4 regions of the Enterobacter sp. 4974935 genome follow, and region 1 is predicted to be linked to each of the others. Evidence: predicted binding sites of a transcription regulator. Region 1 holds the regulator's gene; each other region holds the start of a gene.

Region 1 (2,205 bases):
TTCTTTGGCAGTGATACCGGCAATACTGAAAATATCGCAAAAAACATTCAAAAACAGCTCGGTAAAGACGTTGCTGATGTGCATGACATCGCCAAGAGCAGCAAAGAAGATCTCGAGGGCTATGACATCCTGCTGTTGGGCATCCCGACCTGGTACTACGGTGAAGCACAGTGTGACTGGGACGATTTCTTCCCGACGCTGGAAGAAGTCGACTTCAACGGCAAGCTGGTTGCCCTGTTTGGCTGTGGCGATCAGGAAGACTACGCTGAGTATTTCTGTGATGCGCTGGGCACTATTCGCGACATCATTGAGCCGCGCGGTGCGGCGATCGTTGGTCACTGGCCAACAGCGGGTTACCACTTCGAAGCTTCCAAAGGTCTGGCAGATGACGATCACTTCGTTGGCCTTGCCATTGATGAAGACCGTCAGCCAGAGCTGACCGCAGAGCGTGTAGAAAAATGGGTTAAGCAGGTTCGTGAAGAGCTGAACCTGGACGATATCCTTAACGCCTGATATCCCTGCGGCGCAACTCCGGTTGCGCCCGTTGTCCAGGTAAAACCGATTAAATTAATTGCTACAAACTTTTAACTTTTTCGTCCAGACCTGTACAATATCCCCCTGGTAAAAAGTGGGTGCCATCGAACAAGTTTGTTGGTGATACCACGTTTTTATAAGCATACTTTGCTTGAGACTTGCAGTTTTCATTTAGCCATGGCAGTTCTATAATGAGACGCATTATCCCAAGTGCATTTTCTGTCACTTCTTCTTTTGAAGTGAATCGTTTAGCAACAGGACAGATTCCGCATGACTGACAACAATACCGCATTAAAGAAAGCTGGCCTGAAAGTAACGCTTCCTCGGTTAAAAATCCTTGAAGTGCTTCAGGGGCCAGACAATCACCATGTCAGTGCGGAAGACCTTTATAAGCGTCTTATCGATATGGGTGAAGAGATTGGGCTGGCAACCGTCTATCGTGTGCTGAACCAGTTTGATGACGCGGGCATTGTTACTCGTCATAATTTCGAAGGCGGTAAATCCGTGTTCGAGCTGACTCAGCAACACCACCACGATCACCTGATCTGCCTCGACTGTGGCAAGGTCATTGAATTTAGCGATGATTCCATTGAATCACGCCAGCGTGAAATCGCCGCCCGTCATGGCATCCGCCTGACCAACCACAGCCTGTACCTGTACGGTCACTGTGCTGAAGGGGATTGCCGCGAAAATGAACATGCTCACGACGCAAAATAAGTCAGTGTTAATACTCTGAGCCAACCGTGAGGTTGGCTTTTTTTTGCCTGGAAAAAGCCCGGTAAGCGCAGCGCCACCGGGCGTAAAGCAACTTATTTATTGTTATTGCGAATCTCGTCCCATATCTTATCGCAACGCTTCGCCACTTCCTGATCGTTACCGGTTTTACGCGCCTGAATACAGGCCTGGTAATCCATCACGCGAACGTTTTCCTGCGTGGCGAATTGCTCATGGGCTTTGTCTTTTTTTAGCTCGTTCAGCACGCTTTGACAGGCTTCAATCTTCTCAGGTGAACCTTGTGCGGTATTGATGCAAGCGCTATACGCCTCTTTCAGACGGGAGTCTTCTTTCGGCGCCTGATCCTGCGCGCACGCCACCAGCCCGAATGCCAGCAGCGCAACGATTACCCTTTTTTTCATCATGTTCAGTCTCCATAACGGCGGGACACAGCCCGCCGCAGCATTCATCAGAAGATGGTAAATGGCGCAATGACCATGAATTTCACGTCGCGCTCATCCTGGAAGATGTTGCCGTAACCGCCCGCGTAGCTCGGGATATCGGAGTGGTTGTCATACTGGGTGAAGTGCAGTTTGAACATCGTGCCTTTCGCACGGCCCTCCTGCAGGGTATAAATCGCATCCAGACTGTATGAAGACTCTTTCAGACGGTAGTTCGGATCGTAGTAGGCGTCTGGCGTAGCCATATCCGCTGGCTTCGCGTCCCAGGCATACGCGTAGGACGCGCCCACTGCCCAGCCAGGCAGGTTCCAGTTCTTCAGATCATACATTGCGCCGAAGAAGACTGCCTTTTCGCCGTCGGCGTTGAAGTCAGAGCGGTTATCCCACCAGATATCCAGACGACCGTTGGAAGAGGCGTAGGTTGGCGTCATACGTTGCAGGAAATAGCCCTGTTGCCCTTCTGCCTTGACCCATGTCCCCTCCAGACGCAAATCAA
Region 2 (2,205 bases), 1.9 Mb from region 1:
ATCATCGCCACGAATTCATTGGATACCAGTTTCGTTGCCATGATACTGCCCACCTGCAACGCTTCGTGAGCGGGCACACCCATTACCCAGGCGACCGGGTAGAAGATATAGCCCAGAATACCCTGGAACGAAATACCAAGTACGGCCGCAAACAGGGCGTTCAGCGCAGCGATCAGTGCGATAAAGCCAATCAGCATCGCGGCAACGATAATCGCAACCTTGAAACCCGCCAGAATGTATTCACCCAGCATTTCGAAGAAGCTCTGTCCCTCGTGCAGGTTTGACATCTGAATGTTCTCTTCGCTGGCATCCACGCGGTACGGGTTAATCAGCGAAAGAACAATAAAGGTGCTGAACATATTCAGAACCAGCGCTGCAACCACGTATTTAGGTTCCAGCATAGTCATATACGCGCCCACGATAGACATGGAAACGGTAGACATTGCTGTCGCCGCCATGGTGTACATGCGGTTACGGGACATCTTGCCGAGGATATCTTTATACGCAATGAAGTTCTCAGACTGACCCAGGATCAGCGAGCTGACTGCGTTAAAGGATTCCAGCTTGCCCATGCCATTAACTTTCGATAACAGGAAGCCGATTGCACGGATAACCACCGGCAGAACACGAATGTGCTGGAGGATCCCGATCAGGGCAGAGATGAAGACGATAGGGCAGAGCACTTTCAGGAAGAAGAAGGCCAAACCCTGATCGTTCATGTTGCCAAAGACAAAGTTAGTCCCGTCGTTGGCAAATCCGAGCAGTTTTTCGAACATTTCGGAGAAGCCTTTCACGAAGCCGAGGCCTACGTTGGAGTTCAGGAAGAACCACGCAAGTAAAACTTCAATGACCAGCAGCTGGACAACATAGCGAATACGAATATTTTTGCGGTCAGTGCTGACCAGCAATGCGAGTGCAGTAACGACAACGAGTGCCAGGACAAAATGAAGGACGCGGTCCATATTTGCTCCAAATATGAGGCAGGTTTAATTTCCGTGCACATTCTATGTAACAAGCACAAAGAAAACGAGATCAAGCCCACACTATAGTTACATCCTGTGACGAGTCTCAAAAATAGTGATCAACAATACATTTTTGTTATGTTAGGTAAATGAGTGAAAAGTTAAGTTTGTGTGCTACGCTTCACAAATGTCTGCGCATTTTCACATTCTGTGACCTTGCTCCACCTGCCTGTCCATTGTCCCTGGCTATCAGAGTAATCATGTTAACCATTACAAATGAACTTGATAATCATTCTCATTTTGATAGCATAAAACATAGCACAGGCTATATTTCCAGAGGCAGAAATGACGAATAGTCGCGTAGAGAGTAGCAGCGGCAGGGCGGCACGCAAGCTGCGGTTCGCATTAATGGGACCTGCATTCATTGCCGCGATTGGCTACATCGATCCGGGTAATTTTGCGACCAATATTCAGGCCGGGGCCAGTTTCGGCTATAAGCTGCTGTGGGTTGTGGTGTGGGCCAACCTGATGGCGATGCTGATTCAGATGCTTTCCGCGAAGCTGGGTATTGCCACCGGGAAAAACCTGGCGGAGCAAATCCGCGATCATTATCCGCGTCCGGCGGTATGGTTTTACTGGGTCCAGGCGGAAATTATCGCCATGGCCACCGATCTCGCCGAGTTTATCGGGGCGGCGATCGGCTTTAAGCTTATTCTGGGCGTCTCCCTGCTACAGGGCGCCGTGCTGACCGGTATCGCCACGTTCCTTATTTTGATGCTCCAGAGGCGGGGACAAAAACCGCTGGAGAAAGTCATCGGCGGCCTGCTGCTGTTCGTCGCTGCCGCCTATATTGTTGAGCTGATTTTCTCCCAGCCGAATCTGGTGCAGTTGACGAAAGGGATGGTGATCCCGTCGTTACCCACCTCTGAAGCCGTATTTCTGGCCGCCGGGGTGCTGGGGGCGACCATTATGCCGCACGTAATTTATCTGCACTCTTCTTTAACCCAAAATCTGCACGGCGGGACGAGTAAAGAGCGCTACTCCGCCTCGAAATGGGATGTGGCAATTGCGATGACCATTGCCGGATTTGTGAATCTGGCGATGATGGCGACTGCCGCCGCCGCGTTTCACTTTAACGGGCATACCGGGGTTGCCGATCTCGACCAGGCGTACCTGACGCTGGAGCCGTTGCTGAGCCATGCCGCTGCCACTATTTTTGGTTTAAGCCTGGTTGCTGCGGGAC
Region 3 (2,205 bases), 2.9 Mb from region 1:
GAAAAAGCTCGTGGTATCACCATCAACACCTCTCACGTTGAGTATGACACCCCGACTCGCCACTACGCACACGTAGACTGCCCAGGCCACGCCGACTATGTTAAAAACATGATCACCGGTGCTGCGCAGATGGACGGCGCGATCCTGGTTGTTGCTGCGACTGACGGCCCTATGCCTCAGACTCGTGAGCACATCCTGCTGGGTCGTCAGGTAGGCGTTCCTTTCATCATCGTGTTCCTGAACAAATGCGACATGGTTGATGACGAAGAGCTGCTGGAACTGGTAGAGATGGAAGTTCGTGAACTGCTGTCTCAGTACGATTTCCCAGGCGACGACACTCCAATCGTTCGTGGTTCCGCGCTGAAAGCGCTGGAAGGCGAAGCAGAGTGGGAAGAGAAAATCATCGAACTGGCTGGCTACCTGGATTCTTACATCCCAGAACCAGAGCGTGCGATTGACAAGCCATTCCTGCTGCCAATCGAAGACGTATTCTCCATCTCCGGTCGTGGTACCGTTGTTACCGGTCGTGTAGAGCGCGGTATCATCAAAGTTGGTGAAGAAGTTGAAATCGTTGGTATCAAAGAGACTGCGAAGTCTACCTGTACTGGCGTTGAAATGTTCCGCAAACTGCTGGACGAAGGCCGTGCTGGTGAGAACGTTGGTGTTCTGCTGCGTGGTATCAAACGTGAAGAAATCGAACGTGGTCAGGTTCTGGCGAAGCCAGGCTCAATCAAGCCACACACCAAGTTCGAATCTGAAGTGTACATTCTGTCCAAAGACGAAGGCGGCCGTCATACTCCGTTCTTCAAAGGCTACCGTCCACAGTTCTACTTCCGTACAACTGACGTGACCGGTACCATCGAACTGCCAGAAGGCGTAGAGATGGTAATGCCAGGCGACAACATCAAGATGGTTGTGACTCTGATCCACCCAATCGCGATGGATGACGGTCTGCGTTTCGCAATCCGTGAAGGCGGCCGTACCGTTGGCGCGGGCGTTGTAGCTAAAGTTCTGGGCTAATTAATTATCCCTGAAATAAAAAGGACGCTTCGGCGTCCTTTTTTGTTTTCTGCCGTTGGGCATTGTCATAAAAATTCGCATTTTTTGCTTTCTCCCGCCACGTATTCCGACGCCCGTGCTATTGTAATCATAACCATTCTCACTTACACTTTGCGCATATTTTGAACGGGAGTCTTTATGTACGTTTGTTTATGTAATGGTGTAAGCGACAAAAAAATTCGTCAGGCCGTTCGCCAGTTTCAACCACAATCTTTCCAGCAGCTTCGTAAGTTTGTTCCGGTGGGAAATCAATGCGGTAAATGCGTTCGCGCAGCGCGTGAGATCATGCAGGACGAACTGATGCAGATCCCGGAATTCAAAGAGATCGCGTAAGCCTCCATCTTTTTTTTGACATCCCTGTAGCCCGATCTACGCTTCAATGAGTGGAAGCGGAGGGACTATATAATGAAAGGTGATGTTAAAATCATAAGTTATCTCAATAAATTATTGGGAAATGAGCTTGTCGCAATCAATCAGTATTTTCTCCATGCAAGAATGTTCAAAAACTGGGGACTGACTCGCCTCAACGATGTTGAATACCATGAGTCCATTGATGAAATGAAACACGCCGATAAATATATTGAGCGTATTTTATTCCTCGAAGGCATTCCTAACCTACAGGATCTCGGAAAACTGGGCATCGGAGAAGATGTTGAAGAGATGTTGCGTTCTGATCTCCGGCTGGAGCTGGAGGGTGCAAAAGACCTGCGTGAAGCCATTGCCTATGCGGACAGCGTACATGACTACGTCAGCCGGGATATGATGATCCAGATCCTGGCCGATGAAGAAGGGCACATCGACTGGCTTGAGACCGAACTGGATCTCATTAGCAAAATTGGCCTACAGAACTACCTTCAGTCTCAGATCAAAGTGTAAAGTTAATCAGGCTTTCCCAGCCAACGCATAAACCCGCTGCCGCCAGAAATGGCCCAAAAGGCAGTGGGTTTTTTAATGCCTGCTTATCAGGGTTGAACAACGAGAAACCAACCAGATACAGCAGAGCCATTAACGCGGCCACTAATGCCAGTACTGGCAGTACACACCAGCCATGCCATGCTCCCAGCGCCGCCAGATATTTTATGTCGCCATACCCCATCCCTTCACATCGGCAGATGAGTCGATATCCCCAATAGATAACGGCGAATC
Region 4 (2,205 bases), 1.4 Mb from region 1:
CGTAGCCTGGCAGGGCAACGTACAGCGGGTCGACGCCCAGCGCCGCAGCGGCGTCGTGCATCGGTTTGGCGGCGTTCATCGCGAACGACATGCCCGCCGAGAAGACGCCGCACATCACCGCCAGTAGCAGCCCTTTCTTCAGGTTGAACTCTTCGGCTTTGATGCCCATCTTGCGTTCTTTCAACTGGCCCGCGCGGGTGACAATTCCCACGCCGATCACCGCTACCAGCACGCCCAGCAGCGTCATTCGCCCACCCTGGGTGTTGATCAGCACATCGAAGTTGCCGTTGAGGATTGGCGTCATCAGGGTGCCAACAATCAGCGTAATGCCGATCGCGATGCCAATCCCCATCGACATTCCGAGGTAGCGCATGGTGAGGCCGTAGTTGATATTACCGATACCCCACATCGCGCCGAACAGGAATACCGGCAGCAGGGTGGAGGCGTTGAAGGAGGAGAAGTAGCCCCAGAAATCGGGCAGCAGCATGGCGCTGATTGTCCACGGCAAAATCAGCCAGGACACGGTACCGCCAACGGACCACATGGTTTCCCATGACCAGCCTTTCACCTTTTTAAACGGGGCATAGAAACAGGCTGCACTGGCCGCGCCTATCAAATGCCAGAAAATACCCATCGTAATCGCATGATTCATTTTTACATCCTCATCGTTTTTATAGCCGGAGGCTTCCCGCCGACTTGATGAGTGTAAAAATTAGGCGGTTTGGGAACCTTCAGAAGGTTGCCGCACTTTTGTTTTGAATGGCAATCAGCACGTTAACCACGTGAGCAGACTCACAATTCCTTCATTTCTCAAAAACCGAATAACCTTATAAAAACTACGGCATTGATAATCATTTTCAATATCATTTAATTAACTATAATGAACCAACTGCTTACGCGGCATTAACAGCTGTGCCGCCCGACAATAATGGAGAGGATTATGAGTTATACACTGCCATCCCTGCCGTATGCCTACGACGCACTGGAACCGCATTTCGACAAGCAGACGATGGAAATCCATCACACTAAACATCACCAGACCTACGTGAATAACGCGAATGCTGCGCTGGAAAGCCTGCCAGAGTTCGCTAATCTGCCTGTTGAAGAGCTGATCACCAAACTGGACCAGCTGCCAGCAGACAAGAAAACCGTGCTGCGCAACAACGCGGGCGGTCACGCTAACCACAGCCTGTTCTGGAAAGGCCTGAAAACCGGCACCACCCTTCAGGGCGACCTGAAAGCGGCTATCGAGCGTGACTTCGGTTCCGTTGACAACTTCAAAGCGGAATTCGAAAAAGCCGCTGCAACCCGTTTCGGCTCTGGCTGGGCGTGGCTGGTCCTGAAAGGTGACAAACTGGCGGTCGTTTCAACCGCAAACCAGGACTCCCCGCTGATGGGTGAAGCTATCTCTGGCGCATCCGGCTTCCCAATTCTGGGTCTGGACGTGTGGGAACACGCTTACTACCTGAAGTTCCAGAACCGTCGCCCTGACTACATCAAAGCCTTCTGGGATGTAGTGAACTGGGACGAAGCAGCAGCGCGTTTCGCCGCTAAAAAATAAGGTTGCATTGACGCCTGTGAGAAGCGAGTCTGATGACTCGCTTTTTTTGTATCTGAAGGAGTGGAGATGCATTACCCGGTGAATGTGTTTACAGGCAAGGTAAGGGAGTACGAAGGCAGTCGCCCGAGCGCTATCGCCAAAGTGCAGGTCGACGGTGAGCTGACGCTTACCGAGCTTGGTCTGGCGGGCGACCAGCAGGCCGAAAAGAAAATCCACGGCGGGCCCGATCGCGCGCTGTGCCACTATCCGCGCGAGCACTATCAGCACTGGAAAACCGAATTTCCTGAACAGGCGGACCTTTTCGTCGCCCCCGCGTTTGGCGAAAATCTCTCAACGGAAGGGCTGACGGAGAAGAACGTCTTTATTGGCGATATTTATCGCTGGGGCGATGCTCTGATTCAGGTCACCCAGCCGCGCTCGCCGTGCTTCAAACTTAACTACCATTTTGGCATTCAGGATATGTCGGCCCAGCTGCAAAACGCGGGTAAAACCGGCTGGCTGTATCGCGTTGTGCAGGCGGGACAGGTTTCGGCGGATGCGCCGCTGGAGCTGGCTTCGCGCCTGAGTGAGGTGTCGGTATTCGAGGCCTGTGCCATTGCCTGGCATATGCCGTTCGACGATGAACAGTTTCACCGCCTGCTGTC

The links. Region 1 encodes Fur, which represses iron uptake genes when iron is present. Its sites were predicted from a motif close to ATAATAATGAGAACNACTATCAA; they were not measured.
Region 2: a site for Fur is predicted at 1,245-1,267, ahead of AC4OVS_RS06685 (Nramp family divalent metal transporter). Genes of this name have one in related genera too.
Region 3: a site for Fur is predicted at 1,141-1,163, ahead of bfd (bacterioferritin-associated ferredoxin). Genes of this name have one in related genera too.
Region 4: a site for Fur is predicted at 845-867, ahead of sodA (superoxide dismutase [Mn]). Genes of this name have one in related genera too.

What each region holds. Positions count from the first base shown of each region.
Region 1 covers NZ_JBZWGT010000003.1:3,059,389-3,061,593, forward strand. The annotation lists gene fldA (flavodoxin FldA) at 1-513, shown strand, start outside; gene fur (ferric iron uptake transcriptional regulator) at 805-1,251, shown strand; gene chiQ (ChiQ/YbfN family lipoprotein) at 1,344-1,670, opposite strand; gene chiP (chitoporin ChiP) at 1,718-2,205, opposite strand, start outside.
Region 2 covers NZ_JBZWGT010000003.1:1,141,023-1,143,227, forward strand. The annotation lists gene nupC (nucleoside permease NupC) at 1-962, opposite strand, end outside; gene AC4OVS_RS06685 (Nramp family divalent metal transporter) at 1,308-2,205, shown strand, end outside.
Region 3 covers NZ_JBZWGT010000003.1:203,141-205,345, forward strand. The annotation lists gene tuf (elongation factor Tu) at 1-1,020, shown strand, start outside; gene bfd (bacterioferritin-associated ferredoxin) at 1,198-1,392, shown strand; gene bfr (bacterioferritin) at 1,465-1,935, shown strand; gene AC4OVS_RS02075 (prepilin peptidase) at 1,925-2,205, opposite strand, start outside.
Region 4 covers NZ_JBZWGT010000003.1:4,468,079-4,470,283, forward strand. The annotation lists gene rhaT (L-rhamnose/proton symporter RhaT) at 1-652, opposite strand, end outside; gene sodA (superoxide dismutase [Mn]) at 941-1,561, shown strand; gene yiiM (6-hydroxyaminopurine reductase) at 1,628-2,205, shown strand, end outside.